DNA from 4 places in the Streptomyces sp. NPDC101191 genome. Region 3 is predicted to be linked to each of the others. Evidence: riboswitches for the same ligand, from Rfam matches in the RefSeq annotation. Region 3 holds a riboswitch; each other region holds the start of a gene.
The links. A riboswitch is a leader RNA that binds a small molecule or an ion and turns the genes downstream of it on or off. The one in region 3 is predicted to bind cyclic di-AMP.

Region 1 (7,752 bases), 510 kb from region 3:
CCCAGGCGGTCGGCGCCGTCCTGGAGTCCGGGGCGCCGATGGTCTCCATCGCCGGTGGCGAACCGTTGATGCACCCTCAGATCGACGAGATCGTGCGCCAGCTCGTGGCCAAGCGCAAGTACGTCTTCCTGTGCACCAACGCGATGCTGCTGCGCAAGAAGCTCGACGACTTCACCCCCTCCCCGTACTTCGCCTTCGCCGTGCACATCGACGGACTGCGGGAACGGCACGACGAGTCGGTCGCCAAGGAAGGCGTCTTCGACGAGGCCGTCGCGGCGATCAAGGAGGCCAAGCGGCGCGGATTCCGGGTCACGACCAATTCGACGTTCTTCAACACCGACACCCCGCAGACGATCATCGAGGTGCTCAACTTCCTCAACGACGACCTCCAGGTCGACGAAATGATGATCTCGCCCGCCTATGCCTACGAAAAGGCTCCTGACCAGGAGCACTTCCTCGGCGTCGAGCAGACCAGGGAACTCTTCAAGAAGGCATTCGCAGGCGGAAACCGGCGGCGCTGGCGACTCAACCATTCGCCGCTCTTCCTCGACTTCCTCGAAGGCAAGGCCGATTTCCCGTGCACCGCGTGGGCGATCCCCAACTACTCCCTCTTCGGGTGGCAGCGCCCCTGCTATCTGATGAGCGACGGCTACGTCCCGACCTACCGCGAGCTCATCGAGGAGACGGACTGGGACAAGTACGGCCGCGGCAAGGACCCGCGCTGCGCCAACTGCATGGCGCACTGCGGCTACGAGCCCACCGCCGTCCTCGCCACCATGGGCTCGCTCAAGGAATCCCTGCGCGCGGTCCGCGAGACCGTCAACGGGAACAACGGGTGAGCGTGGGCCATGACCGGTGAGTTCGACCTGCGGGCGCTGCTCGCCGAACGGGGTGGCGAGCGCTACGAGCTGCACGCCCGCCACCTCAACCACCAGCTGCCGAGGATGCTCCGGACCATCGGCTTCGACAAGGTGTACGAGCGGGCCGAGGGCGCCCACTTCTGGGACGCCGACGGTGCCGACTACCTCGACATGCTCGCCGGCTTCGGCGTCATGGGCCTCGGCCGGCACCATCCCGTCGTGCGCAAGGCGCTGCACGACGTCCTCGACGCGCAGCTCGCCGACCTCACCCGCTTCGACTGCCAGCCGCTGCCCGGACTGCTCGCCGAGCGGCTGCTCGCGCACAGCCCCCACCTCGACCGGGTGTTCTTCGGCAACAGCGGCACCGAGGCCGTCGAGACCGCGCTGAAGTTCGCCCGGTACGCCACCGGCCGGCCGAGGATCGTCTACTGCACCCATGCCTTCCACGGCCTCACCACCGGCTCCCTCTCGGTCAACGGCGAGCAGGGCTTCCGGGAGGGCTTCGCACCGCTGCTGCCCGACACGCCGATCGACCTCGGCGACCTCGACGCCCTGGAACGCGAGCTGCGCAAGGGCGACGTGGCCGGCTTCGTCGTCGAACCCGTCCAGGGCAAGGGGGTGCACGAGGCCCCGCCCGGCTTCCTGCTCGCGGCCCAGGAGCTGCTGCACCGGCACGGCGCCCTGCTCATCGCCGACGAGGTGCAGACCGGACTCGGGCGGACCGGCGACTTCTACGCGTACCAGCACGAGGACGGCGTCGAGCCGGACCTGGTCTGCGTCGCCAAGGCGCTCTCCGGCGGCTACGTGCCGGTCGGGGCGACCCTGGGGAAGGACTGGATCTTCAAGAAGGTCTACTCGTCGATGGACCGGGTGCTCGTCCACTCGGCCAGCTTCGGGTCGAACGCCCAGGCCATGGCGGCCGGGCTCGCGGTGCTCTCGGTGATGGAGTCCGAGGGCACGGTCGCGCACGTCCGCCGGACGGGCGAGCTGCTCGCCGGGCGGCTGCGCGAGCTCGTACCGCGCTACGAGTTGCTGAAGGAGATCCGGGGCCGGGGGCTGATGATCGGCATCGAGTTCGGCCGCCCCTCCTCGCTCGGCCTGCGCAGTCGCTGGACGATGCTGCAGGCCGCCCGCAAGGGACTCTTCGCCCAGATGGTCGTGGTGCCCCTGCTCCAGCGCCACCGCATCCTGACCCAGGTGTCGGGAGACCACCTGGAGGTGATCAAACTGATTCCGCCGCTGGTCATCGACGAGGCGGACGTGGACCGCTTCGTCACCGCCTTCACGGCGGTGATGGACGACGCCCACGGAGGCGGCGGACTGATGTGGGACTTCGGGAAGACACTGGTCAAGCAGGCCGTCGCACAGCGCTGACGGCGCACCGTCCGGATCCGGCCCACCGGCTTTGCCTCGGAGGCAACAAATTTGCCTCCGAGGCATGATCCTGGCGGAATGGACGCATGGACCACGTCCCCGGGGATCCCGCCCCGGAACCTGCCGCCCGCGCCGCTCGCGGCGCTCTCGACGTCCCGCCGGACGTCGCCCCGCAGCTGCGGGCCCTGCGCCGGCGCAGGGGGCTCACCCTGGAGGCCGCCGCGCAGCGGGCCGGTCTCTCCCCGGCCCATCTCTCCCGGCTGGAGACGGGGAACCGGCAGCCCTCGCTGCCGATGCTGCTCGCCCTCGCCCGTATCTACGGTACGACGGTGTCCGAGCTCCTCGGCGAGCTGCCGACCGAGCGCGACCCCGTCGTCCGGGCCGGCCGCTCCGATCCGGTCGAGGCCGACGGCTGGATCTACCGCCAGGCCGGCGGGGCGGGACGCGCGATGCAGTGCCTGCGCGTGCACGTGCCCTACGCCACCAGCGCCGACATCGTGCGGGTCCATCCCGGCGAGGAGTGGATCCACGTGATCGAGGGACGCGTGCGCCTCGCACTCGGCGAGGCCGTGCACATCCTCGATCCCGGGGACAGCGCGCACTTCGACTCGCTCACCCCGCACCGGATCGGCGCCGCCACCCGCGCCGGGGCCGAACTGCTCTTCGTCCACACCCTCCTGCAGAGTCCCGTCGCCGAGCTGTGCCTCGGTGACGGGACCCCGCACCGGCGCTGACAACCCGAAAGGTAGTGCTATGTCCGAGAAGTCCGCTCCGGTCACCGGCGAGGAGCGCGAAGCCGGCAAGTTTCCCAAGGGGCTGGTGCTCCGCCTCTTCGCGTACCTGGTCGCGGGGCACCTCTTCGCCGGTTTCCTCTACCTGCTCTTCATGCTCGGCGGGCAGAACCAGTAGCCGGGGCCGGCCGGGACCGGGGCGACGACCTCAAGCCTCCGACAGCAGGCGTGCGCGGAGGCGCTCCCGGGTCTCCGGGGCGAGTCCGAGGCCCTGGGTGAGGTAGGCGTCCACCGAGCCCCAGGTCGTGTCGATCGTCTCGAAGGCGGCCCGCAGGTACTCCACCCGCGCGTCGAAGAGCGGGCTCAGCAGCTCCATCACCTCGGGCGCCATGCCGTCCGGGGCGGTGGAGCTGCGCTGCACCTTGTAGCGGCGGTGCGGGGCGTTCGACTTCAGGTAGTCGGCCTCGACGGCCTCGCGCTCGACGCCGACGGCCAGCAGCGAGATCGCGACGGACAGGCCGGCCCGGTCCTTGCCGGCGGCGCAGTGCATCAGGGCGGGGACGCTGTCCTCGGCCATCGCGTGCAGCACGCGGCTGTGCTCCGCCGTGCGCTCGACCATCATCTTCCGGTACGAACCGGACATACGGGCGGCGGCCTTGCCGTCGGCGAGAAGCTCGCGCAGTTGCGCCAGGTCGCCCTGGCGCACCATCTGCCAGAACTCCTTCCCGTCGGCGGGATCGCTCAGGGGTATGTTCACGTTCCGCACGCCCGGCAGGGCGACGTCGTCCCCCTCGAAGCGCCGGTCGGCGTCGTTGCGGAAGTCGAACACGGTGTGCAGACCGAGGGTGGCCAGGAACGCGGCGTCCTCGGCGGTGGCGTGGGCCAGGTGGCCGCTGCGGAAGAGGCGTCCGGGGCGCACGGACCGGCCGTCCACGGTCGGCAGTCCGCCCAGATCGCGGAAGTTGCGTACGCCGGTGAGCTCGGGCTCGGTCGTCGCTTGCGTCACGGTTGCTCCTGGTCTCGAGATCGGTTCCTGGGGCAATCATCCAGGTGAGGGGCCCCGCACGCACCCCCTCGGGAGGGAATGAGTGTTCTGTCCGAATTGAGGGTTTGGCGGTAACGCGCCCGGATTCCTTGGGAGATGGGCAGCGGGGCGTGAGCAGCGTCATAGACGTGACGGACCGTGCCTGATCGTCTTTTCCAAATTCCCTTCCGGAAAGGGAAATCGAGGGACCGTCATCCACGGAGGGTGACCGTAATTCCCGCCCCCTTTCCCCGAATCGGCACTGGCGGGAAATCGGCGGCTTGTTCCCGTCGACCCCGCTCGTCTAGCGTCGCGCTCAATCCGGACGGACCGCCTAATCCTGCCGCCGACCGGAATCCGCACCCACCCGTACGCGGCAGGAGCGGGGGACCCAGGTAGTACGCCGATCCCTCGATGAAGGACGGCTCGGGGTGAAGTCGCGACCAGCGGCCGGACATCTCCAGTCCGAACCCGACAGCTCACCTCGCAGGCGACGGAGAGGAATTCGCCATGCCCGTGAAGGGTAAGCACCGCCGTCCCAAGGCCAACCCGATCACCCGCGGGTTCGTGGCCGCCGGAGCCGGAGGGGCCGTCGTCGCCCTCCCGCTCATCGGCGCCACCGGCGCGCACGCCGCCGAGCAGGCCGCCCCGACCGTCACCCCGCAGCAGGCCGTCGCCGTCGTGGCGCCCGCCGCCGTGACCCCGGCCAAGGCTCCGGCCGCGGCCCCGAAGTCGTACACCGTCGTCCGCGGCGACTACCTGTCCAAGATCGCCACCGAGCACCACGTGGCCGGCGGCTGGCAGAAGCTCTACCGCGACAACCGCCAGGTCGTCGGCGGCAACCCGTCGCTGATCCTGCCGGGCATGAAGCTCACCCTCGGCGCCAAGAACACCGCCAAGGCGACGCACCACCCGAAGGCCGCCGCGGAGCGCAGCCAGAAGGCTTCCGGCGACTCGACCCGCGCCTCGCGCGGCAGCGAGCGCAGCTCGGCCCCGGCCTCCGCCGCGAGCTCCTCGTCGTCCTCCTCGGCCGGCACGACCTCCTCCTCCGGCTGGGTCGCCCCCATCGCGGGCGCCGGTGTCGGCACCGCGTACAAGACCGCCGGCGCGATGTGGTCCTCCGGCTACCACACCGGCATCGACTTCGTCGCCTCCACCGGCACCAGCGTCCACGCGGTCGGCCCGGGCACCGTCTACTCCGCCGGTGACGGCGGGGCCTACGGAAACCAGGTCGTCATCCAGCACGCCGACGGCACCTTCTCGCAGTACGCCCACCTGTCCTCGATCTCCGTCTCCGCCGGCCAGACCGTCACCGGCGGCCAGGAGATCGGTCTCTCCGGTGCGACCGGCAACGTCACCGGCCCGCACCTGCACTTCGAGATGCGGACCGGCCCGGACTACGGCTCCGACATCGACCCGGTGGCCGCTCTGCGCCAGCACGGCGTGAGCATCTGACATCGCGTCAGTACCGTGTCGGCCTGACGTCGACACTCCGGAGGCCCGGCACCCTGTGCCGGGCCTCCGGTGTATTCCGGCTTGGGACAATCTTTATCGGTGGCATATGTCACCCGACGTCAACCCCTCCTTACGGTCGCGTAGGTCACATGAGGAGGGGAAAAATGTGCTCCCGTGGCAGACGATTCGAGATCAACAGACAAGAACGCATTCGGGTCGTACGCGGCGATCGGTGACAGCTTCACCGAGGGGGTCGGGGATCCCGGGCCCGACGGGGCGTACGCCGGCTGGGCGGACCGGTTCGCGGTCCTGCTTGCCGACCAGCTGCCGGAGGACGCGGACTTCCGGTACGCCAATCTCGCCGTACGGGGGCGCCTTCTCGACCAGATCGTCGCGGAACAGGTTCCGAGGGCGAAGGAACTCGCCCCCGACCTGGTGACCTTCTGCGCCGGCGGAAACGACATCATCCGCCCCGGCACCGACCCCGACGACGTGGCCGAGCGCTTCGAGCGTGCCGTGTCCGACCTCACCTCCGCCGTCGGCACCGTCATGGTGACCACCGGCTTCGACACCCGTGACGTGATCCTGCTCAAGCACCTGCGGGGCAAGATCGCCACCTACAACGGGCACGTCCGGGCCATCGCCGACCGGTACGGCTGCCCGGTGCTCGACCTGTGGTCGCTGAAGTCCGTCCAGGACCGGCGCGCCTGGGACGAGGACCGGCTCCACCTGTCGCCCGAGGGCCACACCCGGGTCGCGCTCCGCGCCGCCCAGGTCCTCGGCATGCCCGTACCGGCCGACCCGGAGCAGCCGTGGCCGCCGCTGCCGCCCCGCGGCGCCCTGGAGGTCCGCAAGGACGACATCCACTGGGCCAGGGAGTACCTGGTCCCCTGGATCGGACGCCGGCTGCGCGGCGAGAGCTCCGGCGACCACGTCGCGGCCAAGCGCCCGGACCTCATGCCGCTCTAGGAGCGGCCCGGCCGGCGGATCCCGTCCCTGCCGGCGGATCCCGTCCCGGCCGGTGGATCCGGGCCGGGTCCGCGAGGCAGTGGCGGGTCCGCGAGGCCGTGGCGGGTCCGCCACGGCCCCGGCGCCCACCCACGCGGCCGGGGCCGTGGACCGCACGGGGGCCCGGCGGGACGGTGCTCAGGCCCGGCCCGCCGGGATGCGCTCCAGGACCCCGCCGGCGAACACGTCGTACAGCGGCAGCGTCTCCAGGTGGACGTAGCCGATGTGGCAGTCGCAGGCGGCGAGCGGGCAGGCACGGGGGCGCAGGGCGGCCCGGTAGGAGCCGTCGTAGAGATTGCCCAGCTCGGCCTTCACGAAGTGGCAGCGGCGCACCGTCCCCTCGCCGTCCACCGAGAGCACCGACTCGCCCGTGCGGCACGGCAGGCCCGCCGAGGGGTGCGGATGCCGGCTGTACGGGAAGAGCGGGTCGAGGGCCGTCCACTCGGCGGCCTCCGGGTCGGCGTAGGTGCGGCCCTCGGCCGCGTTCACCCACAGATAGACCTGCTCCGGCAGCGCCTCGCGCAGCCGGCGGGCCTGCTCCAGGTGCTCGGGCAGGCCGACGATCCCGACGCTGAAACGGACCCCCCGGGAGACGAGCTCCCGGCACTTGCCCAGGAAACGCTCGTACGGCGTCTGGCCCGGGTGGTAGGTGCACCACAGCGCCAGGGTGTCGAGGTCGGCCTCGTCCAGCCAGCCGGTGCGGCAGCTCAGGTTCGTCTGGATCGCCACCCGTTCCACGTGCGGCAGCCGGGACAGCTCGACCATGGCCCGCCGGTACCAGGACCGCACCAGGCCCTCGCCCCACGGCGTGAAGAGGATCCGCAGCCGGTCCCCCTCCTGCCGGGCCGCCCAGCCGGTGAAGCGTTCCAGCGCCGCCCGGTCGGCGCGCAGCAGCGCGGGGCTGTCCCGACGCTTGGCGAAGGGACAGTAGGGACAGTCGTAGTCGCAGGAGGCGAGCGGCCCCCGGTAGAGCAGGGTCAGGTCCATGCCGCGCCTACTTCGCCTCGTACGCGGCCATCGCCGCGCTCACCGCCGGCGAGAACAGCTCGGGCCCGAGCCCGTCCGAGTGCGCCAGTCCCTCGGGGGAGAGTCGCAGCAGCCCGGCCGGGGCGTCGGTGTCCAGCCAGCCCCACGCCTCGAAACGGGCGAGCTCGGCGGCGAAGTGCTCGAACGGCGATCCGCCGAAGCGGTCCGCGTAGGCGGCCAGCGGCATGCCCTCCGCCTGGAGCAGAGACTGCAGCAGGTGCCGGCGGCGGGTCTCGTCCGCGTCGACCCGCCGGCCCACCTCGGCCCGGGAGAA
Region 2 (7,752 bases), on a different contig from region 3:
ACCTCGCTCACCGGCCTCGGCTTCGGCTTCGCCGCCCTGCTGCCGGCCACCGCCCGGCTCCGCCGTACCCGGCTGGTGCTGCTGCCGCTCGGCGGCCTGCTCGGCGCCATGGGCATGCACGCGCTGTGGAACGGCTCGGCGACCTTCCATCCGCTGGCGTTCGTCGCCGTCTACGGCATGTTCATGGTGCCCGTCTTCGCCCTGCTCACCTGGCTCGCGATATGGAGCCGCCAGAAGGAGCTGCGCACCATATCCGGCGAGCTCCCGGCCTACGCGACGGCCGGGTGGCTCGCCCTCGACGAACCGCTGGCGCTCTCCTCGATGCGGGCCCGCGCGCTGGCCCGCGGCTACGCGGCGCGCAGCTTCGGCAAGCCCGCCGCGCAGGCCGTCGGCGAGTACGAGGCCTTCGCGACGACTCTGGCGTTCCTGCGGCACCGCGCCCGGCGCGGCCAGGCGGCGCCGGACTTCACGGCCCGCGAGCAGGAGCTGCTGCACCACCTGTGGCAGCGCCGCCAGGTCGCCTCCCCGGCGCTCACGCACGCGGCCCGGGCGACCGGCCGGGTCTGGGCGCCGCCGCAGTACCTGGACTACGGCGGCTACAACCCGTACCGCAGCTAGCGCCTCCGCGACCGGCCCGGCGCATCGCGGCCCACGACGCCGAGCGCGCGCCCTCGTCCGGCGCCCCGGGCGACCCAGCCCCCGCGGCATTCCGGCGGCGGCCCAGCCCCGAGGCACCGCGGCGCCCCGGCGCCCAGGCCTCAGGCGCCCAGGCCTCCTGGCCGCAGGCGCCTGGCCCCCAGGCCTCCTGGCCGCAGGCGTCTGGCCCCCAGGCCCCAGGCCTCCAGGCACCACGCCTCCAGGCCTCAGGCCTCCGACGCCTCCGTGAGCGCCGCCAGCTCCGTGTCCGTCAGCTTCAGTTCCGTGGCCGCGAGCAGCGCCGGCAGCTGTTCGACCGTGCGGGCCGAGGCAATCGGGGCGACGACGGTCGGGCGGGAGGCGAGCCAGGCCAGGGCGACGGACGCGAGCTCGGCCTCGTGGGCCGCGGCGACCGTGTCGAGGGCGGCGAGCACCTTCCGTCCGCGCTCGGTCTCCAGGTGCCGGCCGGCCCCCTGGGCGCGGACACTGGCGACGGCGGTACCCGGACGGTACTTGCCGGTGAGGAAACCGGCCGCGAGACCGTAGTACGGCACGGCCGCGAGACCGCCCCGCTCGGCGGTGTCGAGGAGCGGGCCCTCGTAGGTGTCGCGGGAGACCAGGTTGTAGTGCGGCTGGAGGGCGACGTAACGGGCGAGGCCCTCCGCCTCGGCGAAGTCGAGGGAGGCGCGCAGCCGCTCCGGGGAGATGTTGGAGGCGGCGACGGCACGGACCTTGCCGTCCTTCACCAGCTGGTCGAGGGCGGTGACGATCTCCTCGACCGGCACGGACTCGTCGTCGAAGTGCGTGTAGTACAGGTCGATGTGGTCGGTGCCGAGGCGGCGCAGCGACTCGTCTGCCGCGGCCTTGATGTTCGTGGCGCCCAGGCCCTTGTAGCGGGAGTGGGCGCCGACCTTGGTGGCGACGACGATGTCGGAGCGGTTGCCGCGGGAGGCCAGCCAGCGGCCTATGACGGTCTCCGACTCACCGCCCTCGTTGCCCTCGGCCCACTCCGAGTAGACGTCGGCGGTGTCGACGAAATTGCCGCCCGCCGCGGCGTAGGCATCGAGGACGGCGAAGGACTGCGCCTCGTCGGCGCTCCAGCCGAAGACGTTGCCGCCCAGGGAGAGCGGGAAGACGTGCAGGTCGGAAGAGCCCAGGCGGCGAAGTGAAGTCATGGGGTGGTCAACCCCCCGCACCGCCGGGCCTATTCCTGGCCGTCCCCTCCCTCGGGAGCGGACCTCAGATGCTCAGGCCCTTGGAGCGGAGCCAGGCCGCCGGGTCGATGCCGTCGCCGGACGGGGTGTGGACCTCCAGGTGGAGGTGCGGGCCGGTGACGTTTCCGGTGGCGCCGACGCGGCCGATGGTCTCGCCGGTGCCGACCGACTGGCCGACGCCGACGGTCATGGAGGAGAGGTGGCAGTACCAGATCTCGGTGCCGTCCTCGAGCTCCAGGACGATGCGGTAGCCGTACGCGCCGGACCAGCCGGCCGACTTCACGGTGGCGCCGTGGACGGCCTTGACCGGGGTGCCGGTGGGAGCCGCGAAGTCCAGGCCGGTGTGGTAGCCGGAGGACCACATCGAGCCGGCTTCGCCGTAGGTCGAGGTGATCGTGTACGAGGAGGTGGGCAGCGAGAAGCTGGCGGCCAGCTTGGCCAGGCGCTCGGCCTCGGCCTTGCGCGCGGCCTCCTCGGCGGCCTTCTTCTTGGCCTCGGCTGCAGCCTTCTCCGCCGCGTCGGCCTTGGCCGCGGCCTCCGCGGCTGCCTTCTCGGCGGCGGCCTTCTCCGCCGCCGCCTTCTCCGCGGCGTCCGCGGCGGCCTGCTGCTGCTCGGCCTGCTGGAGGATGCGGGCGCGCAGCGTCTCGCCGGCGTCGGCCTGCGTCTCGGTCCGGGTCCGGTCGCCGGTGCCGGAGTCCGTGGCGTCGGTGGTCCAGGTGAGCGCGGTGAGCGGCTGGGTGTTGTTGCCGCCCGCGGGTTCGAAGTCGCTCTTGTCGTGGCCGATGAGCTCGCCGACACCGGGGAGTTCGGAGGCGTCGGGAAGGTCGACGTCCGGCAGGGCTATGGAGACCGGCGGCTTCTGCTGGGCAGTGGCCAGGCCGCCCGCGCCGACGGCGGCGATCACGCCGACGCCGAGGACGGTGGAGGAGCGAGCGAAGTTGGAGCGCTGCTTGACGACGCGGTGCCGTCCGCCGGACCGGCGGTCCCGCAGGGAGTCCTCCGTCGGGTTCCACTCCTCGCCGCCCGCGGCACCCGCCGCACCGGCGGAGTCGAAGTAGTCGAAGGGGGCTTGAGGAGCGGGGGTGTCGGACGCCACGGAGGCGCTCTCCTTTCCTTCCTTCTCGCCTACCGGGTTAGCTGACGGGTTCGGAGCAGGAAGGTCTCCTACGGGCGTACCGCACGGGTGCGGTGGGGCCCGATTCACCCCAAGTGGTGGTTCCCCGGTTCCCTTACGGGATTCGGCGCGTGCGCACGGTGCCGCCTCTTGCGGCGGCTGGGACGACCGCGCTGCGTTATCGAACGTTAATAGACCCGGCCACCCGATTCCAAGCCGTCCCCCTTGATCATTCACTGAATTAGGAGGGTATCGCCCGACTTGAGCCCCACTCAGATACGTGCCAGTAGCAAACCGAGGATCTGACGTTACGTCAATTGTTATCTGAGGGAGACCCCCCGACTACGAGCGGTCACCGAGCCGCCGGCCGCCCGGCGGCACGACCGGCATCGTCCGCCGCCGCTCCGGCTGACCGACCGCCGGACGGCTCACCGCGAGCAGCGCCATGTCGTCCGTCGCACCCCCGCCGGTGTGCCGGCGCACGTCCGCCACGAGCGCGTCGAGCAGCTCCTCCGGCCCCGGGAACAGCCGCCCCGCGAGCCGCTCCCGCGGGTCGTAGAAGACCCCGCCCGCGTCCCGCGCCTCCGAGAGCCCGTCCGTGTAGAACAACAGCGTCGACCCCGGCGGATACGCGGCCTCGTCGGCCCGGTCCGGCCACGCGGCGAGCTCCCCCATCCCCAGCGGCAGCGCCGCCTCACTCGGCCGCAGCAGCTCGGCCCCGCCGTTCGCACGCAGCAGCAGCGGCTCGGGGTGGCCGCGGTTGACCACCCGTACGACCCCATCGCCGCCCGGGATCTCGGCGAGCACGGCCGTCGTGAAGCCCTCGAAGGCGTCGAGCCCGTCCCGCCGGGTGCCCTCCCGGGCCAGCGCCCGCTCCAGGCGCGCGGCCACCCCCTCCAGCGTCGCCTCCTGCTCCGCCGCCTCCCGGAAGGCGCCCAGGACCACGGCCACCGCCTCCACCGCGTCGAGCCCCTTGCCCCGGACGTCCCCGACCACCAGCCGCACCCCGTGCGGGGTGTCCTGCACCGCGAACAGGTCGCCGCCGATGAACGCGTCGGCCTGCGCCGCCTCGTAGCGGGCCGCGATCTGCAGCCCGCCGATCCGGCCGGCGGGCGCCGGGAGCACCGCCCGCTGTGCCGTCTCCGCGATCACCCGCGCCGACGCGAGCCGTTCGCCGCTCTTGCGCACCACCCGGTTGATCAGCAGCGCGAGCCCCGAGACGGTGAGCACGGTCAGCGTCTCGGTGAGCGCGGGGATCTGGGCCACCGTGCCGTTGTAGAGGTGGAGACCGACGCTGACGAGGACGGCGGCGATGCCCGTGGCGAGGGTGATCACGGTGGAGAAGAACGGGGCGGCGATCAGCGGCGCCGCCGAGAGCAGCGGCGCCGCCGTGTAGGTGGGCGGGGTCAAGAGGTCGAAGACGACCCCACCCAGGATGACCAGCGACGGCAGCACGCGCAGGAAGCGCCGGGCACCGCGGTAAGGACCGCCCGCCCCGCCGCCCGCCGCTGCTCGCCCCACCTGTGCTCTCCTGCCCGGTCGGTCCACGGCGGCGGACCGCACCGCGCCCATCCCAGGGTGCCGTCAGGCCGGAGGGCTCGGCGACTCCTCCTCGGCCGGTTGGCGTACCGCGAGCCGCCCGCCCCGCGCCAGCGCCGCCATGGCCGCCGCGCACGGCAACAGCCCCACCAGGGACCGGCCGAGCGCGGCCGGCACCAGGAACGCCGCCCCCATCAGGGCGAGCCCGAGCCGCCGTGGGCGACGAGCAGCCGCTCCACGATCGGTCGAGCCCCGGGTCGGTGACGACGTGCACGGGGTGTCCGTGCAGGACCCCGGCGAGCGCGACGCCCAGGCCGAGGGTCCCGGAGGTCGGCTCGACGATCGACGACAGGACCTAGAGGTTCCGCTCGGCCCAGATGCGCATCGCGTCCCGGACGAGCAGGGCCGTGCCCTCCCCGTGCCGGTCGTAGTTCCTCGTGAAGCGCGGGTCGTCGACGTACATCTGCCCGAGCCCGATGAAGTACTCCCTGCTCGGCGTCGTCGTGGTCGACAGCCACGCGTGGTGCCGCCGGGTGATCGCCTGCACCTCGTCGCTGTCGGGCGCGAGGCCCTCCTCCGCGGCCGCCGCGAAGGCCCGGGCGACGGCGACCTGCTCGTCCTGGAACGCCTTCTTCCCGGCGTCGTCGAGGGAGCGCCACCAGCGGTCGCCGCGCTCGTACGCGTCCCGCCCCCAGCGTTCCGTCACCTCGGCCTCGTAGCGGGTGTGGTCGAAGCCGTCGAACACTTCCTCGGCCATGAGCCGTTCTCCTCTCTCGGTCTTGTGGAGAGTGGTCCGTACGGCCTCGATCTGCCGCCCGATCCGCTCGCGCTCCTGTTCCAGGAGGGCCAGGTGCGTGCGCAGGGCGACCGAGGTGTCCCGTTGGCCTTCGAGGACCTCGGCGATCGCGGGCAGGGAGAGCCCGAGCTCGCGCAGCAGCAGGATCCGCTGCAGCCGCACGAGTGCCGCCTGGTCGTAGTACCGGTAACCGTTCGCGCCGATCCGGCTCGGCTCCAGCAGTCCCAGCTCGCCGTAGTGGCGCAGGGTGCGACTGGTGGTGCCGGCCTTCCTGGCGATCTCCTGGATCGACCACTCCATGAGAAAGACGGTAGAACTTGACGTTACGTAAAGGTCAAGCCGGACATCAGGGACGCGGCACCCGGGAACGACGAAGGCCCGGATCCGTTTCCGGATCCGGGCCTTCGTGCTACTGAGTAGCGGGGACAGGATTTGAACCTGCGACCTCTGGGTTATGAGCCCAGCGAGCTACCGAGCTGCTCCACCCCGCGTCGGTGAACACCACCTTACGGCATGGACGCCCCTGTTCGGAAATCCGTGTCCGTCAGCAGCCGCAGTCCTCCGCGTCGACCGGCGACGTCAGCGGGTCCGCCGCCTGCTGCGCGGGCCCCTCCCAGGTCTCGTAGGCGAAGCCCTCGCGCACCCAGTACTCGAAGCCGCCCAGCATCTCCTTCACCTGGAAGCCGAGCTCCGCGAGGGCCAGCGCGGCCCGCGTGGCGCCGTTGCAGCCGGGGCCCCAGCAGTACGTGACGACCGGCACGCTCCGGTCGAGCAGCTGCTCGGCCTGCTCGGGGATGAGCGCGGTCGGCAGGTGCACGGCGCCCGGCACGTGCCCCTGGTCCCAGGAGGCCGTGGAGCGGGAGTCGAGCACGACGAACCCGGGGTCACCACCGGTGGCCCGGGCGTCGGCCAGCGCGGAAGCCACGTCGGAGACGTCGGCGTGGAAGGCGAGGCTCGCGGAGAAGTAGGCCGCGGCGGCCGCCGGGGAGGCGGCGGGCGTACGGAGAACGGGGTTGACCTGGTTCGGCGTCGTCGTCATGGTGATCAATCTAAGGACGATGATCATCGCGCTGAAGTGGTGATCCACGGCGGTCGGGGGGTTCGGCCGGGGATTCCCGCGCGTTGCTCCGCACGGGGCAGGGATCTCACGTAGCGGAACGCCGTCACATTCCCGGCCCCCCGTTCGTCATCACGATGTGACCGGACGCGAAGGGGAACGACGACCGATGGACAGGGACCGCGCCGCCCAGGATCTCCTGGCCGAACGTTTCGAGGCCGACCGCGGACATCTGCGGGCGGTCGCCTACCGGATGCTCGGCTCGCTCAGCGAGGCGGAGGACGCCGTCCAGGAGGCCTGGATCAAGCTGAACCGGTCCGACATCGGCGACGTACGGAACCTGAGCGGCTGGCTGACCACCGTCGTCGGCCGGATCTGCCTCGACCTGCTGCGCTCCCGCGGCTCGCGCCGCGAGGACCCGCTGGAGTACTACATCCCCGATCCGGTCGTCCGGGAGGAGGGCACCGCCGACCCCGAGAAGGAGGCGCTGCTCGCGGACTCCGTCGGCCTCGCGCTCCTCGTCGTCCTGGAGACCCTCGCCCCGGCCGAGCGCCTCGCCTTCGTGCTGCACGACATGTTCGCGGTCGCCTTCGAGGAGATCGCCCCCATCGTCGACCGCACCCCCGCAGCCACCCGCCAGCTCGCCAGCCGCGCCCGCCGCCGGGTCCAGGGCGCCGCCCCGGCCCCCGAGCCCGACACGGCACGGCAGCGCGAGGTCGTGGACGCCTTCCTGGCAGCCTCCCAGGGCGGCGACTTCGAGGGCCTGCTCGCCGTCCTCGACCCGGACGTCCTCCTGCGCGTCGACGGCGGCGTCCTCACCCCGGCCGCCTCCAAACTGGTCCGCGGCGCCGAGGCCGTCACCGCCCAGGCCCTCACCTTCGCCAAGTTCCGCCACGCGTCCCGCCACGTCACGGTCAACGGCGCGGCCGGCCTGGTCTCCCTCGCGAACGGCTCCCCGGTCGGCCTCATGGCCTTCACGATCGTCGACGACCGCATCGTCGAGATCGACATCGTCGCGGACGCCCGGCGCCTGGCGGCGCTGGGCGTGCGCTGAGGGGGCGGGCCAGGCCCCGGCCGGCCGCACCCCGGCGGGCACGCTCCCCGGCGGGCGCGCTCCCCGCGGGGGCCAGGGGGCGGGCAGGCGTTGCGGGCGGCCGGCACACCGTCCACGCCGGGGACGGGGTCCTCGTCCTGCGCAGGACCCCGGACACGCTGGCCACGGAATCTGAGATCACAAAGGAAATGTAGGGTCTCGCCGCCCATGGCCAGCGGCGGTGCCGTGACCTGACAGTTGTCGTCATGTCTCACGGCTTGGCCAGCCGTCCAGTCTCACGATCGCGTCCCAATCCTCGGGGCGGCTGGCTTGCTGGCTCGTCAGCTCGCTGGATAACCACCA
Region 3 (7,752 bases):
GTGAGCCCGGACCTGAGCAGGCCGCTGAGCAGGGCTAGCTGGCCCTGCCCAGGGCCTGCACACCCGCATGGACAAGCCCCGGGCAGGGCGCATCCCATTACTTGCAAACGAGGGTTAACCTGCTCCGCAACTCACTCCGTTTGCATTTATCCGGCGTCTGCAACTATTGTTCTCGCTCGTAAGGCTTCTGCGCAAACACACCCCGGAAGGGTTCGTCCCATGCCTCTCGCGCTCCTGGCCCTGGCCATCGGGGCCTTCGGAATCGGCACCACCGAGTTCGTCATCATGGGCGTGCTGCCCCAGGTGGCCGGCGACTTCGGGGTCTCGATCCCCACCGCCGGCTGGCTGGTGACCGGCTACGCCCTGGGCGTCGTCCTCGGCGCGCCGCTCCTGACCGTGCTCGGGACGAAGGTGTCCCGCAAGAAGATGCTCATGTTCCTCATGGGCCTGTTCATCGTCGGCAACGCGCTCTCCGCGTTCGCGCCGAGCTTCGGCCTGATGCTCGTCGGCCGGGTCGTCGCCTCCCTCGCCCACGGGGCGTTCTTCGGCATCGGGTCCGTCGTCGCCGCCGACCTCGTGGCGCCGGAGAAGAAGGCCTCCGCGATCTCCCTGATGTTCATGGGCCTCACCGTCGCCAACATCGTCGGCGTCCCCGGCGGCACGTACATCGGCCAGGCGATCGGCTGGCGCGTCACCTTCCTGCTCGTCGCCGCGCTCGGCGTCCTCGGCCTCCTCGGCGTGGCGCGTCTCGTCCCCGAGACGGGACGGCCGCCGGCCGCGAGGATCAGCGCCGAGTTCGCCGCCTTCCGGAACGTCCAGGTCTGGCTGGCCATGGCCATGACCGTGCTCGGCTACGGCGGCGTCTTCGCGGCCATCACCTACATCACGCCGATGATGACCGAGGTCGCCGGCTACACCGAGGGCGCCGTCACCTGGCTGCTGGTCCTCTTCGGCGTCGGCATGTTCCTGGGCAACCTGCTGGGCGGGAAGTTCGCCGACCGGGCCCTGATGCCCATGCTCTTCGTCGCGCTGGGCTCCCTGTCCCTGGTCCTGTTCCTGTTCACGGCGACCGCCCACGACAAGGTCCTCGCGGCGATCACGCTGACCCTGATCGGCGCGCTCGGCTTCGCGACCGTCCCGCCGCTGCAGAAGTGGGTCCTCGACCAGGCCTCCGCCGCACCGACGCTGGCCTCCGCGGCCAACATCGGCGCCTTCAACCTCGGCAACGCCCTGGCCGCCTGGCTCGGCGGCGTGGTCATCGCCACGGGCCTCGGCTACACGTCCCCGAACTGGGTCGGCGGCCTCCTCGCCGCCTCCGCGCTGCTGCTGGCCTTCCTCGCCGCGTTCCTCGACCGGCGGACCCGCAGGTCGAGGATGGTCGCCGGGTCCGCGGACTCCGTGACCTCGGCGGCCGTCCCGGACGCCCGGCAGGTCCCCGCGGGCCTCGGGCACTGACCCCCTCGCCCGCGCCTTCCCCCTGCACCCTCCCTCCTCCGCACTTCCGTACGACCGCATGGAGCACCCCTCATGAGCACCGTCACCGCCGCCGTCGCCCCGCTGACCTCCCAGGACGCCGAGGTCCTGCTCACCGCCGCCCGGCGGGCCGCCGACGCCGCGGGCGTCACGGTCAGCGTCACCGTGCTCGACGCCGGCGGCCACCTGCTGGCCTTCCGCCGTGACGAGCGCGCCGTCCTCATCTCCGGCGAGACGAGCACCCGCAAGGCCTACACGGCGCTCCAGCTGAACGCCCCCACGGCCGACCTGGTCGACCTGGTCAAGCCCGACGGCCCGTTCCACAGCCTCACCACCGCGCTCGACCGGCCGCTGCTGTTCATCGCCGGCGGCCTGCCCGTCCACCGTGACGGACGGCTCATCGGCGCCGTCGGCGTGGGCGGCGGCGCCCCCGAGCAGGACCACGCCTTCGCCGCCGCGGCCGTGGCCGCCCTCGTCTGACCCGCCCGCGGCCCGGCCACCGCCCCGGGCCCCCACCCCCCACGCAGACACCCGCACCACAGATCCGAGGAACGTCATGAACCACTCCGTCCCCACCGTCACCCTCAACAACGGCACGGAGATGCCGCGGCTCGGCTTCGGCGTCTTCCAGGTGCCGGACGAGGAGACGACCGCCGCCGTCACCGCGGCGCTGGAGGCGGGATACCGCTCGATCGACACCGCCGCGATCTACGGCAACGAGGCGGGCGTCGGCAAGGCCCTCGCGAGCTCCGGCCTCGCCCGCGACGAACTGTTCGTCACCACGAAGCTGTGGAACGCCGACCAGGGCCACGACGCCACCCTCAGGGCCTTCGACGCGAGCCTCGCCAAGCTCGGCCTCGACCACGTGGACCTCTACCTCGTCCACTGGCCGGCCCCGGCCCGGGATCTCTACCTCGACAGCTGGAAGGCCATCGAGAAGCTCGTCGCCGACGGCCGCGTGCGCACGGCGGGCGTCTCCAACTTCCAGCCCGCGCACCTGAACCGGCTCCTGGACGGCAGCGACCTCGTCCCGGCGGTCAACCAGATCGAGCTCCACCCCGGCCTGCAGCAGCGCGCGCTCCGTGAGCTGCACGCCCGCCACTCGATCGTCACCGAGGCCTGGAGCCCGCTCGCCCAGGGCGCCGTCCTGGAGGAGCCCGTGCTCCGGGAGATCGCCGCCCGGTACGGCAAGAGCACCGCGCAGGTCGTGCTGCGCTGGCACCTGCAGCTCGGCAACGTGGTGATCCCCAAGTCCGTCACGCCGGCGCGTATCCGCGAGAACATCGACGTCTTCGACTTCGCCCTCTCGGCGGACGAGATGACGGCCGTCGCCGCGCTCGACCAGGGGCTGCGGACCGGCCCGGACCCGGACACCCTGAACTGAGCCCGGAACGACCGTGCTCCCGCACCCGGCCGAGGGGCCGGTTGCGGGAGCACGTCCTCGCGTCCGCGGGCGTCAGTAGGCGCCGAAGACGTTGTCGATGGAGCCGTAGCGGTCGGCCGCGTAGTTGCAGGCCGCCGCGATGTTGGCGACGGGGTCGTACGGGTCGTCGGCCGTGCCCTCGACGTGGTACGCCCGGAAGGTCGGGTCGATCACCTGGAGCAGGCCCTTGGAGGGGGTGCCGGCGACGGCGTTGGAGTCCCAGTTGTTGATGGCCAGCGGGTTGCCGGACGACTCGCGCATGATGTTGCGGTGGATGCCGTCGTAGCTGCCGGGGATGCCCTTCTTGGCCATGATGTCGAGCGCCTCGCGGATCCACCCGTCGAGGTTGTCCGGGTACGAGGTCGCCTTGGCCGGAGCCACGGCCTGGACCACGGCTCCCGCGCTCGCGGCGCCCGCCGTCGTCGCGGTCCGGGCCGCCGCGGGCTTCACGCCCGAGAGCGCGGCGCCTCGGGCGTCGACGGTCAGCCGCATGCCGGGGCGGATGAGGGCCGGGTCGGCGCCGACGGCCGTCCGGTTGTCCTGGTAGACCTTCTTCCAGCCGCCCTTTACCGCGTACTTCCGGGCGATCTTGGAAAGGGAGTCACCGGCGACGACCGAATACCGCACCGTTCCGGACGCCTTCGCCACCTGCGTGACCTGGACCGTCGCCTTTTCGACTGCGACGGTGTGCGCCGCCTGCGGAGTGACCGCACCCGCGGTCGTCGCTCCGGCCAGCGGCAGGGCCAGTGCGGCGCTGCCGGTGATGCCGACGGCGGCGATGCCGCGGGTGAGCGGGAACTTCTTGGAACGGCGGTGCTTGGCGTGTCCACGCATGGCGGGGTCCTCTCCTCCGCCTGCGAGGTGAGCTGTCGGGTTCGGGCAGGAGATGCCCGGCCGCGCCTGGGCACGGCTTCACCCCGAGCCGCCCCCGGAGCCCGGGAGCGGCGGAGAACCTGGGTCCCCCGCTCCTGCCTGAAGTGGTCGTGTGTGCGGTACCCGGTCGGTGGCAGGATTCGGCGTTTCCGTCCGGTTGCCGGGTGACCGTAAGCGAATTCTTCCGGCGAAAACAAGACAGAAATTAATCAAAGCAAATCGATCATTCGGAAAAAGAAAAAGGATCATTCCCACCTTTCACCATCACCGCGCCAACCGCTCCCCCAGGGTGCCGATCTGACGTCGCGACAGAATTCACCGGGCCGGAAAGGCCGTGACTCAGATCACGCAGTCCGACCTTTGCGCGCTACCGGCACAGAAAAGCTCCAATGCCGGAATTCATTGAGCATTCCGGCATTGGAGCTTAATAGCAGGACATCTACCTCTTTGTCCGAATGTGCACGTCGCGGGTCACCGGGCCGGCTCGTGGCCGGACTCCTGGTCCTGCTCCAGCGCCGCCTCCCCCTCGGTGTCGAGGTGCGGGAGGATCCGGTCCAGCCAGCGTGGGGTCCACCAGGCGCGGGCGCCCAGCAGGGTCATCACGGCGGGAACGAGCAGCAGCCGGACGATGGTGGCGTCGATGAGGACGCTGACCGCGAGGCCCAGGCCGAGCATCTTGATCACGATGTTGTCGGACACGATGAAGGCCGCGAAGACGCTCACCATGATCAGCGCGGCGCAGGTGATGACCCTCGCGGTGATCTCCAGGGCATGGGCGACGCTCGCCTCGGCGTCGCCGGTGCGCAGCCACGCCTCGCGGACCCGGGACAGCAGGAAGATCTCGTAGTCCATGCTGAGGCCGAAGACGATGGCGAACATCATCATCGGCACATAGCTCTCGATGGGCACCTTGCCGGAGACGCCCAGGGCCGGGCCGCCCCAGCCCCACTGGAACACGGCCACGACGACGCCGTAGGACGCGGCGATCGACAGCACGTTGAGGACGGCGGCCTTGACGGCGACGAGGAGCCCGCGGAAGACGATCAGGATGACCAGGAAGGCGAGCGCGACCACCACCGCGATGATCAGTGGCAGCCGGCTGGAGACGATGTCGAGGAAGTCGACCTGGGCGGCCGTGGTGCCGGTGACGTAGGTCTTCGCGTCCGTACCGGCCACCGCGTCCGGCAGCACGTCGTCCACCAGGTGGTTGGTGAGCTCGGTGGTCTTCTCGTCCTGCGGCGAGGCGACCGAGTAGGCGGTGCCGATCAGGACGTCACCGTCGGAGGTGGGCTTCAGCGCGGTGACGGAGGCCGCGTCGGGCACGTTGGCGAGCGACTGCTGGAGCTTGCTCGCGAGCGCCGAACGATCGGACGCCGGGACCGAGGTCTGGTCGACCACGATGGTCAGCGGCCCGTTGGCGCCGGGACCGAAGGCCGTGGAGATCAGGTCGTAGGCGCGCCGGTCGGTGAACGACTTGGGGTCGGCGCCGTCGCCGATGTGCCCGAGCTGGATGAAGAACACCGGGAAGGCCAGGATCACCAGGGCGACCACGCCGCCGACCAGGAAGTACCAGGGCCGCCGCTCCACCCGCTGGGCGTAGCGGTGCCAGGTGCCGTGCGGGGTGGCGCCCGGTTCCGCGTCGGTCTCCGCCACGGGCTTGCGCACGTGGTAGCGGTCGATGCGGCGCCCCACGAGTCCGAGCATGGCCGGGACCAGGGTGAGCGCGGCGATGACCGCGGTGACGACCGTGAAGGCGGCCGCCAGGCCGAGTTTGCCGATGAAGGTGACGCCGGAGACCCAGAGACCGGACAGCGCGATGATCACGGTGCAGCCGGAGACGAGCACCGCCCGGCCGCTCGTCGTCGTCGCCAGGCCCGCGGAGTCGGCGGGATCGTGCCCGTTCATGATGTTCTGGCGGTGACGGGTGATCAGGAACAAGGCGTAGTCGATGCCGACGCCCAGGCCGATCATGGTGGCCAGGGTCGGCGAGACCGTCCCGAAGGTGAAGGCAGCCGCCGTCAGACCGAGCAGCGCGAGCCCGCAGATCGCTCCGATGAGGGCGGTGACCAGCGGCATGACCGCGGCGATGATGCTGCCGAAGCCGATCAGGAGCACCACGATCGCGACGGCGAAGCCGATCGCCTCGCTGGTGCGGTCGTCGGCCGACGGCCGGGCCAGTTCGCCGAGCGAACCGCCGTACTCGACGGTGACGCCGGCGTCGCGCAGGGGCTTTACGGCCGTGTCCACGCCGTTCAGGTAGTCGGTGCCCAGGGTGGAGGGCGGAACGCTGAAGCGGATGGTGATGTACGCGGTCTTGCCGTCCGTGGAAAGCGGGCCCGTGTCAGGCGTGTTGGGGGGCGGGGTCGGCGGAGGTGTGCCCGGAGGCGGCAGCGGGTTCTGGACGTTGATGACGTCGGGCAGCTTCTGGAGCGACGCGACGGTCGAGTTCACCGTGGAGGCGTCCTGGGTGAGCGCCTCGGACGGGTTGTTGAGGACGATCTGCGCGCCGTAACCGCCGGCCGCGGGGTCGTGCGCCTCCAGCACGTCGAGACCCTCGGTGGACTGCACACCCGGGAGCGAGAAGTTGTCGGAATACTGGCCGCCGAACGCGCGGTCGGCGATCTGCAGTCCGGCGACGGCCGCCAGCCACAGGACGATGACGACGACGAAGTGCCGGGCGCACCAGCGCCCCAGCCGGTAGAGAGAGCTCTTCTGCGCCTTGGGGCTGATGGTGGCCTTGCGCGCTGATGATCCGCTGCCCTGGGCCGGGCTTGCTGCGTTCATGGCACCGCCGAGTCCGGATAGGAAAATCCCCGAGCGGAAACACTGCTCCGACGATGTGCGGATGTGCCGGTCCTGGAGTCAATTGTTCGCCTTCCCCTCGGCGGCGGCATCTCGACGCCCGCCACCCGCCCGCCACCCGCCCGACGACCGGGCCCCCGGCACGCGCCCGCCGGGCCGCCGCGGAGGGGCGGGACGCCGCGGACGGGCGGGGCGTCCTCCGATGTCGCCTTCCCGGCGCGTCGCCGATAGTGGAACCATGAAGCGCTATCCGCTCATCGCCGATCACGGCCTGGTGGGGGATCTGCAGACCGCCGCCCTGGTGTCCGACGAGGGCGTGGTCGACTGGTTCGCGGCGCCCCGCTTCGACTCGCCGGGCATCTTCGCGGCGCTGCTCGACCACGACAAGGGCGGCTACTTCCGGCTCTCGGTCGACGGCTCCGACGTGACGGTCAAGCAGCTCTACTATCCCGACACGGCGCTGCTGGTGACCCGGTTCCTGTCGGCCGACGGCGTGGGCGAGCTGATCGACTGGATGCCTCCCGACCGGACCGGCCGGCCCACCGACGAGCACGCCATCCTGCGGGTGATGCGGTGCACCCGCGGGAACGTCACCTTCGCCCTGGAGTGCCGGCCCCGGTTCGGCTTCGGCAGCAATCCGCACGAGACGCACGTCGACGGGCGGACGGCGACGTTCCGGGCCCCCGGGATCACCGCCTTCCTCCAGACGAACGTCCCGCTGGAGCAGGACGGTCCTTACGACGTCCACGGCCGCCTCACCCTCACCGAAGGGAGCCAGGCCGGCGCCTCGTTCACCGTGGCGGGCCCGGACGCGCCCGTCCCGCCGCTCCCGGACGAGCAGGGGGTGGAGGCGGCGCTGTGGGACGCCGTCGACTTCTGGCAGGAGTGGGTGCGGACCGCGCGGTACCGGGGCCGCTGGCCGGACATGGTGCACCGCTCGGCCATCACGCTGAAGCTCCTCACCTACCTGCCCACCGGCGCCCCGATCGCCGCCGCCACCCTCGGGCTTCCCGAGCTCGTCGGCGGCGAGCGCAACTGGGACTACCGCTACACGTGGATCCGGGACGGTTCGCTCGCGGTACGGGCGCTGCTGGACCTCGGGTTCGTCGAGGAGGCGGCCGCGTTCACCGGCTGGCTCACGGACCGTGTCACCGAGCGGGCCGGCGCGCCCTCCGCGGGCG
Region 4 (7,752 bases), on a different contig from region 3:
GCGCATGTCCTCGCGCTTGACGTTCTGGTAGTACTTCGCCGCGTCGCGGGCCATGTCCTCGACCTCGCCGATGGTCTCCGCGCCGGCGAAGCCGCCGCCCACGAAGACGAAGGTCAGCGCCTTGCGGCGGACCTCCTCGTCGGTGGTCGAGTCGGCCTTGTCGAGCTGCTCGAGGACGTGGTTGCGCAGGCCGATGGCCTCCTCGATGCCCTTCATGCCGATGCCCTGCTCGGCGAGGCCGGGGATCGGGAAGGTACGGGAGACGGCACCCATCGCAATGACCAGGTAGTCGAACGGCAGCTCGTACGCCTCGCCGACGAGCGGCGCGATCGTGGCGACCTTGCGGTCCTGGTCGATGGTGGTGACCCGACCGGTGAGCACCTCGGCTCCACGCACGACGCGTCGCAGCGGGACGACGACGTGGCGCGGCGAGATGCTGCCGGCGGCGGCTTCGGGGAGGAAGGGCTGGTAGGTCATGTACGACCGCGGGTCGACGACCGTGACGGTCGCCTCGCCGAAGCGCATCTTCTTGAGGATGCGCCGAGCTGCGTACAGGCCTACGTACCCACCGCCTACTACGAGGATCCTGGGACGCTCCGTGGTGCTCATGCCATCGAGTATCCACCCCCTCCAGGGGGGTTGCTCGTGCGCCCCTTCACAAGGTCCGACGGCACCTCTGCTACACTCCGCCGCCCACGTGACCCAGGTCATGGTCCAGCAAAGGAACCAGGGTGTGGCGGTGGACGTTGTTCACCCCCTGTGAACTGGCCCGGAGAGCCTTCCTTAACGCTGAACCAAGGGATGCGTTCACACGATGGAAACATCGAGCGAAGTGGCCTCCATACCTGCGAAAGGGCCCTGAGGGGCCCCTCGGAGGGCTTCAAGACCCTCCTCGGGCACCCTCGGGGCCCTTTCTCTTGTGAAGAACTTCACGAACTTTCTCGCCATGTGGTCATGGGCGGGGGCGATAGCGGCCCGCTATGCGACGGATAGGGCGATCCCATCGAGGATGTCGTGCTCGCTGACGACGACCTCGGCGGCCCCGGTCCGCTCCATGATCTCCACCAGGACCAGCGCGCCGGCGATGATCACGTCGACCCGGCCGGGGTGGATGACCGCGATCGCGGCCCGCTCGTCGTGCGTGGAGCCCAGCAGCCGGTCCACCACCGCGTCGACCTGCGCGCGGGAGATCCGGGAGTGGTGGATCTTCGTGGAGTCGTACTCCGGGAGCCCCAGCGCGACGGCGGCGACCGTGGTGACCGAGCCGGCCAGGCCGACCAGGGTCCCGGCCTCCGTGAGCGGCACGGTCTCGGCGGCCAGGTCCAGCGCGGCCCGCACGTCGGCGCGGATCGCGGCGATCTCCTCGGCGGTCGGCGGGTCGTGCCGGACGTGCCGCTCGGTCAGGCGTACGCAGCCGATGTCGACCGACCGGGCCGCCTCGACGTGCCGGTTGCCGACCACGAACTCGGTCGAGCCCCCGCCGATGTCCACCACGAGCCGCCGGTCGTCGCCGTGCAGCTCGCCGGTGGCACCCGTGAAGGAGAACTCGGCCTCCTGGTCACCGGTGATGACCTCGGGCTCCACGCCGAGGATCTCGACGACCCCGCGCACGAAGTCGTCCCGGTTCTCGGCGTCGCGGGACGCGGAGGTGGCGACGAAGCGCAGCTTCTCCGCGCCGAGCTCCTCGATGACCGCCGCGTAGTCACGGCAGGCGGCGAAGGTCCGCTCCAGCGCCTCGGGCGCGAGCCGGCCGGTCCGGTCGACGCCCTGGCCGAGCCGGACGATGGTCATCCGCCGGTCCAGCTCGATCAGCTCGCCCGTCTCCGGGTGCACGTCGGCGACGAGAAGGCGGATGGAGTTCGTACCGCAGTCGATTCCGGCGACCCGGGTCACTTCTGCTCCTCGTCCTTGTCCGCGCAGGGGGTGACGCAGGGGCCCTTCGCCCACCACTCGGGCAGCATCGCGAGGGCCTCGTCGCCGAAGGGGTTCACGCCCGGGCCCGCCACGAGCGAGTGCCCGACGAGGACGTGCAGGCACTTGACCCGGTCCGGCATGCCGCCGGCGCTCGGGAAGCCCTCCAGGACCTCGATGGCGTCGCGGCGCGCGATGTAGTCCTCGTGCGCGGCCCGGTAGGCGGCGGCCAGCTCCGGGTCGGTCGCGAGCCGGGCCTGCATCTCCTTCATGACCCCGTTGGCCTCCAGGGTGCCGATGGCGGAGGCGGCGCGCGGGCAGGTCAGGTAGTACGTGGTCGGGAACGGCGTGCCGTCGGGGAGCCGGGGCGCGGTCTCGACGACGTCCGGGTTGCCGCACGGGCAGCGGTGCGCGATGGCACGCAGGCCGCGGGGCGGCCGGCCGAGCTGGGCCTCGAACGCGGCGACGTCCGCGTCGGTGGGCTCGGTGCGTTCGGTCTGCGGAGGGGGCGTTTCCATGTCTGCCTTGCTCGGGTCTCGTGGCGTGGTTGCGACGTCTACGGGCGGTCGGCGTGGTCCACGCCGTCCCACAGGTTGTCGTACCAGGGGCGGTCCGTCGCGCCCTGGTCGGTGCGGGGCCGGTGCTCCGCGTCGGGGTCGTTCACGGTGAAGCCGGTCTCGCCGGGCATCACGTAGTGGAGGTGCTCGCGGGCCAGCCGGCGGACGTAGGCCGGGTCCTGGAGGCGGGCCTTCTCGTCCCGCAGGTCCTCGACCCGGCGGGCGGCCTCGGCGGCCTTGCGCTCCTGGTCGGCGATCTCGCCCTGCTGGGACACGTACTGCCGCATCGGATAGGCGAGCGCCACCACGAGCGAGCAGACGACGAGGGCCAGGAAGGCCGCGCGGCCGGTGAGCCGGGAGCGGCGCGCCTGACGGCGGGTCTGGGAGCGGTAGACACGGGCGGCGGTCTGCTCGCCGAGCAGCCTGATCCGGGTCGCGGTCGAGAACCGGTCCCGGTCCTTCACGGCCATGTCGTGCGCCTCCCCGTCACTCGTGGGTCCTGGTCATGCGTACGTCCCCGCACACGGTACGGGACCGAGTGCGGGGACGCTTCGCTTCGCTACGCCTTTGCGCCCTGTTCAGTTCTCCGGATGCAAAGTCCGTGGCTACGGCGTCGGGGCAGGTCAGCCCTTGAAGCGCGGGAAGGCGCTGCGGCCGGCGTAGACCGCGGCGTCGTCGAGGATCTCCTCGATGCGCAGGAGCTGGTTGTACTTGGCGACGCGCTCGGAGCGGGCCGGGGCGCCGGTCTTGATCTGGCCGCAGTTGGTGGCGACGGCGAGGTCGGCGATGGTGACGTCCTCGGTCTCGCCGGAGCGGTGGGACATCATGCACTTGAAGCCGCTGCGCTGGGCGAGCTCGACGGCGTCCAGGGTCTCGGTCAGCGAGCCGATCTGGTTGACCTTGACGAGCAGGGCGTTCGCCGAGCCCTCCTCGATGCCGCGGGCGAGGCGCTCCGGGTTGGTGACGAAGAGGTCGTCGCCGACGAGCTGCACCTTGGCGCCGAGCTTGTCGGTGATGACCTTCCAGCCGGCCCAGTCGTCCTCGAACAGCGGGTCCTCGATGGACACGAGCGGGTACGCGGAGACGAGCTCCTCGTAGTACTCGGTCATCTCGGCGGCCGAGCGGGCCTTGCCCTCGAACTCGTACTTGCCGTCCTTGTAGAACTCGGAGGCGGCGCAGTCGAGCGCGAGCGCGATGTCCTTGCCGGGGACGTAGCCGGCCTGCTTGATGGCCTCGAGGATGAGGTCGAGGGCCTCGCGGTTGGAGCCGAGGTTCGGGGCGAAGCCGCCCTCGTCACCGAGACCGGTGGACAGGCCCTTGGTCTTCAGGACGGACTTGAGGGTGTGGTAGACCTCGGTGCCCCAGCGGAGGGCCTCGGAGAAGGACTCCGCGCCGATCGGGGCGATCATGAACTCCTGGATGTCCACGTTGGAGTCGGCGTGCGAGCCGCCGTTCAGGATGTTCATCATCGGAACGGGCAGCAGGTGCGCGTTCGGGCCGCCGAGGTAGCGGAAGAGCGGCAGGTCCGAGGCCTCGGAGGCGGCGTGCGCGACGGCGAGGGAGACGCCGAGGATGGCGTTGGCGCCGAGCGAGGACTTGTCCGGGGTGGCGTCCAGGTCGAACATCGCCTGGTCGATCAGGCGCTGCTCGGTGGCGTCGTAGCCGACCAGCTCGGGGCCGATCTGCTCGATGACGGCGAGAACGGCCTTCTCCACGCCCTTGCCCTGGTAACGGTTGGGGTCACCGTCGCGGAGCTCGAGGGCCTCGAACGCACCGGTGGAGGCACCGGACGGAACGGCAGCACGGCCGGTGCTGCCGTCGTCGAGGCCGACCTCGACCTCGACCGTGGGGTTGCCTCGGGAGTCCAGGATTTCCCGGGCTACGACGACGTCGATGGACGGCACGAGCATCTCCTTCTGGGATGTGACGCTGGTTGTGACGCATGCGGCAAGGTCTCGTTCGCCTTGCGACAAGAGCCTAACCGGCTCGGGGGCTCCAGCCAGCCGGGCGCCCGCCCCCTGGGACGAAAAAGGACCCAAGGGCATGCATCCGGGGACGAAAGGCCCCAGATCTACTGGAGGGTAACCGTAGAGAGCGGAGAAACCCCGGCCCGGAGCGCGCACGGGGGAAGGGCGCTCCGGGCCGGGGTGGTCAGTCACCGCGGGAGGGTCGGCAGGCTCACTTGAGGTGGAGCTGCTGGCCCGGGTAGATCAGGTCGGCGTTCTCGACGACGCCCTTGTTCAGCTGGAAGAGCTTCTCCCAGCCGCCCTTGACGCCGTGCGCCTGGGCGATCTTGCTGAGGGTGTCACCGGCGACGACCTTGTACTCGCCGTCGCCCTTCTTGACCTTCTTGCCGGTCGGGGTGGTGACGGTCTTCTTGGACTCGTTCTTCGGAGCGGTCTTCTTCGGCGCCTGACGCTGCTCGCTGCGGGTCGCCGGCTGCTCGGTGGAGCGCTTCGGCGCGGCGGGCTGCGGGGCCGCCTCGGCGGCGCCACCGTCGTAGGACGCGCCGGACAGGCCCACGCCGCAGCTCGGCCACGCGCCCTTGCCCTGGCCCGCGAGGACCTTCTCGGCGACGGCGATCTGCTGGGACTTGGAGGCCTGGTCGGCACTCGGGGCGTAGGCGGTGCCGCCGTACGCGGCCCAGGTGGAGGCCGAGAACTGCAGACCGCCGTAGAAGCCGTTGCCGGTGTTGATGGACCAGTTGCCGCCGGACTCGCACTGGGCGACGGCGTCCCACTCGGAGGCGGTGGCGGCCGAGGCAGTGCCCGCGGTCATCAGCGGGGCCGCGACGGCGACGCCGGCGACACCGGCCAGCGCGACGATGCGGGTGGCCTTGGCGGCACGACGGTGTTTGCCCTTGCCGGAAAGCAGCATGGAAGTTCTCCTCACCGACGCCTACGAGGTGAGCTGTCGGGTTCGGGCGAGTGAGTTGCCCGGCCGCGTGACCTTGCACGCGGCTCCACCCCAAGCCGATCGTCGGCCGTCTGTCTCAACGGCCGGGACCGGCACTTACCTTGGGTCCCCCGGTCCTGCCTTCGGCGCTTGCGCGACGACTGTTCCCTCCGTCCGGCGGCAGGATTCGGCGTACCGGTCGGCGGGGCCCGCGGTGGCGAGCGGTCACGACCGTAGACATAGAGCCGGGGGAAGTTCAAAGACCCTCAAGACGGAAAAATCGCCCCTACTTGCACACCGTCAGGAGGTGTTTGCGCAGGTGAGGGGCGATTGAAGCAAAGTTTGCGGACGTGACACGCCCGTTCGGGAAGAGAGACTCATGTCTCACTTACACAGAACGGACATTCACCCCCGAACTACTTCTGGGATTCCGTCAGTCCGAGGTCCAGCTCAAGGCTCTGACCAGGAAGGATGAGGTCGGGGTCGGAGCCGACGGTCTTCTTGTTGGCACCGTAGAGGGCGCTCCAGCCGCCCGTGAGCCCGTTCTCCTCCGCAATGCCCGACAGGCTGTCACCCGGCTGAACGGTGTATTCGCCCGCCTTGTCCGTGGTGTCCGAATTACCCGCCGTCTTGCCATCGGTCGCGCCACCCGTCACCTCGTCACCCGGAGCGGCGTGGCGCCCGGAATCGGTGGAGGTGTCCGAGTTGCCCGGCTCTTCTGGCGCGGCGTCACCTCGGTGCTTGCCGGTGCCGGGCGCGGTCGTGCCCGGCGCACCGGGGGTGCCCGGCGTGCCGGGGGTACCGGGCGTCGTGGGCACACCGGGCGTACCGGGCGTCACGGACGTACCGGGCGTCACGGGCGAAGTGGAGGTCCCGGGCGTCGTGGGCGCGGGGGTGGTGGGGTTCGCGGGGGTCACCGACGTGGCCGGGGCCGTGGGCGCGGTGGGGGCCGTGGAGGGCTTCCCGCTCTCCTGGCCGGAGCCGGCGGGCAGGCCGTCGGTGCGGTTGGACTCCGGGACGGGACCCGTCGACTTCTTGGGCGTCACGCCCGGGCCCGGGTTCACCGCGGGCGCCTTGCCGTCGTTCTTCAGGCCGGCGATCGGGGCGCAGGTGGCCCACTGGGTGTCGCCCGCGGCGAGCGCACGGTCCGCGATGGTGATCTGCTGGGCGCGGCTCGCGAGGTCGGCGCTCGGCGCGTAGGCGAGGCCGCCGTGCCGCTCCCAGCTCTCCTGGGAGAACTGCAGGCCGCCGTAGAGCCCGTTGCCGAAGTTGGCGCTCCAGGCGCCGCCGGACTCGCACTCGGCGACCCGGTCCCATGTCGTCGCGTCAGCGGCGGAGGCCGAGCCGGTGGCGAGCAGGGGCAGCGCCATGGCCGAGCCGGTGACTCCCGCCGCGACGACGAGTGCGGGAGCCTGGCGGGGTCTGCGGTGACGTCCGTTTCCGGAGCGCATGCGGAGTGCCTTTCGCGTGACTGCTGAGACTGCGGGTGAACGTAGCGGCATTCGAACGTGAGTCACAAGTCGATGCAGCGGAGATCACGCGAAGATCACATTCTTGACGCCCCGTCAGTTATGCGTCCCTTTGTGGGAAGGCGTGAACTCCACCGGAAGGGTGCGTAGGCCACGCATGATGAGCCCCCCGCGCCACCGCAGTTCCTCCGGATCAACCCCAAGTCGCAGGTCTGGCAGGCGAGTCAACAGCGTCGCCAGCGCCGCCTGTCCCTCCAGGCGGGCCAGCGGCGCGCCCAGGCAGTAGTGGATGCCGTGGCCGTAGCCGAGGTGCTGATTGTCGCGCCGCGCCAGATCCAGGGTGTCCGGCTCGTCGAACCGCGCCGGATCCCGGTCCGCCGCGGCGAGGACCACCAGGACCGGGTCGCCGGCCGGGATCTCCTGCCCGCCGATGGTCAGCGCCTCCGTGGCGAACCGCCAGGTCGCCAGCTCCACGGGTCCGTCGTACCGCAGCAGCTCCTCGACGCCGGTCTCCAGCAGCCCCGTCTCCCCGGCGGCGAGCGACTCCTGGAGCCGCTCGCGCTGACCGGGATGGCGCAGCAGCGCGTACATCCCGTTGCCGATCAGATTGACGGTCGTCTCGAAGCCGGCGAAGAGAAGGATGAAGGCCATGGCGGCGGCCTCGTTCTCGGTGAGGTGCTCACCGTGGTCCGAGGCCTTGATGAGCCCGGAGATCAGGTCGTCCCCCGGCTCCTCCCTCTTCTTGTGGATGAGTTCCGCGAGGTAGCCGCGCATCTTCTTCACCGAGCGCGCGACGCCGCCGCGCGGTCCGCCGCCGTGCCGGATCATCATCCCGGCCCAGTCGCGGAAGTCGTCCTGGTCCTCGCCCGGAACCCCGAGCAGGTCGCAGATGGCGTAGATGGGCAGCGGGAAGGCGAACT

Region 1: another riboswitch for cyclic di-AMP. It lies ahead of ACIRQF_RS05965 (peptidoglycan DD-metalloendopeptidase family protein); the one in region 3 lies ahead of ACIRQF_RS03815 (transglycosylase SLT domain-containing protein).
Region 2: another riboswitch for cyclic di-AMP. It lies ahead of ACIRQF_RS16660 (M23 family metallopeptidase); the one in region 3 lies ahead of ACIRQF_RS03815 (transglycosylase SLT domain-containing protein).
Region 4: another riboswitch for cyclic di-AMP. It lies ahead of ACIRQF_RS35540 (transglycosylase family protein); the one in region 3 lies ahead of ACIRQF_RS03815 (transglycosylase SLT domain-containing protein).

What each region holds. Positions count from the first base shown of each region.
Region 1 covers NZ_JBIWOU010000001.1:1,372,057-1,379,808, reverse strand. The annotation lists gene hpnH (adenosyl-hopene transferase HpnH) at 1-839, shown strand, start outside; gene ACIRQF_RS05985 (aspartate aminotransferase family protein) at 849-2,234, shown strand; gene ACIRQF_RS05980 (helix-turn-helix domain-containing protein) at 2,321-2,968, shown strand; gene ACIRQF_RS05975 (DUF6126 family protein) at 2,988-3,143, shown strand; gene ACIRQF_RS05970 (tyrosine-protein phosphatase) at 3,174-3,971, opposite strand; cyclic di-AMP (ydaO/yuaA leader) riboswitch at 4,344-4,495, shown strand; gene ACIRQF_RS05965 (peptidoglycan DD-metalloendopeptidase family protein) at 4,500-5,444, shown strand; gene ACIRQF_RS05960 (SGNH/GDSL hydrolase family protein) at 5,619-6,413, shown strand; gene ACIRQF_RS05955 (STM4011 family radical SAM protein) at 6,591-7,439, opposite strand; gene ACIRQF_RS05950 (STM4012 family radical SAM protein) at 7,447-7,752, opposite strand, start outside.
Region 2 covers NZ_JBIWOU010000003.1:740,980-748,731, reverse strand. The annotation lists gene ACIRQF_RS16670 (PrsW family intramembrane metalloprotease) at 1-618, shown strand, start outside; gene ACIRQF_RS16665 (aldo/keto reductase) at 864-1,811, opposite strand; gene ACIRQF_RS16660 (M23 family metallopeptidase) at 1,876-2,946, opposite strand; cyclic di-AMP (ydaO/yuaA leader) riboswitch at 2,958-3,104, opposite strand; gene ACIRQF_RS16655 (PP2C family protein-serine/threonine phosphatase) at 3,307-4,536, opposite strand; gene ACIRQF_RS16650 (hypothetical protein) at 4,549-4,698, opposite strand; gene ACIRQF_RS16645 (MerR family transcriptional regulator) at 4,859-5,599, opposite strand; tRNA gene ACIRQF_RS16640 (tRNA-Met) at 5,717-5,790, opposite strand; gene ACIRQF_RS16635 (rhodanese-like domain-containing protein) at 5,844-6,338, opposite strand; gene sigJ (RNA polymerase sigma factor SigJ) at 6,526-7,410, shown strand; gene ACIRQF_RS16625 (hypothetical protein) at 7,731-7,752, opposite strand, start outside.
Region 3 covers NZ_JBIWOU010000001.1:863,084-870,835, forward strand. The annotation lists gene ACIRQF_RS03800 (MFS transporter) at 220-1,455, shown strand; gene ACIRQF_RS03805 (heme-binding protein) at 1,528-1,953, shown strand; gene ACIRQF_RS03810 (aldo/keto reductase) at 2,030-2,857, shown strand; gene ACIRQF_RS03815 (transglycosylase SLT domain-containing protein) at 2,930-3,730, opposite strand; cyclic di-AMP (ydaO/yuaA leader) riboswitch at 3,735-3,890, opposite strand; gene ACIRQF_RS03820 (MMPL family transporter) at 4,241-6,553, opposite strand; gene ACIRQF_RS03825 (glycoside hydrolase family 15 protein) at 6,810-7,752, shown strand, end outside.
Region 4 covers NZ_JBIWOU010000013.1:151,670-159,421, reverse strand. The annotation lists gene ACIRQF_RS35565 (NAD(P)/FAD-dependent oxidoreductase) at 1-609, opposite strand, end outside; gene ACIRQF_RS35560 (exopolyphosphatase) at 979-1,893, opposite strand; gene ACIRQF_RS35555 (DUF501 domain-containing protein) at 1,890-2,429, opposite strand; gene ACIRQF_RS35550 (septum formation initiator family protein) at 2,468-2,938, opposite strand; gene eno (phosphopyruvate hydratase) at 3,092-4,378, opposite strand; gene ACIRQF_RS35540 (transglycosylase family protein) at 4,647-5,345, opposite strand; cyclic di-AMP (ydaO/yuaA leader) riboswitch at 5,349-5,522, opposite strand; gene ACIRQF_RS35535 (transglycosylase family protein) at 5,780-6,814, opposite strand; gene ACIRQF_RS35530 (cytochrome P450) at 6,929-7,752, opposite strand, start outside.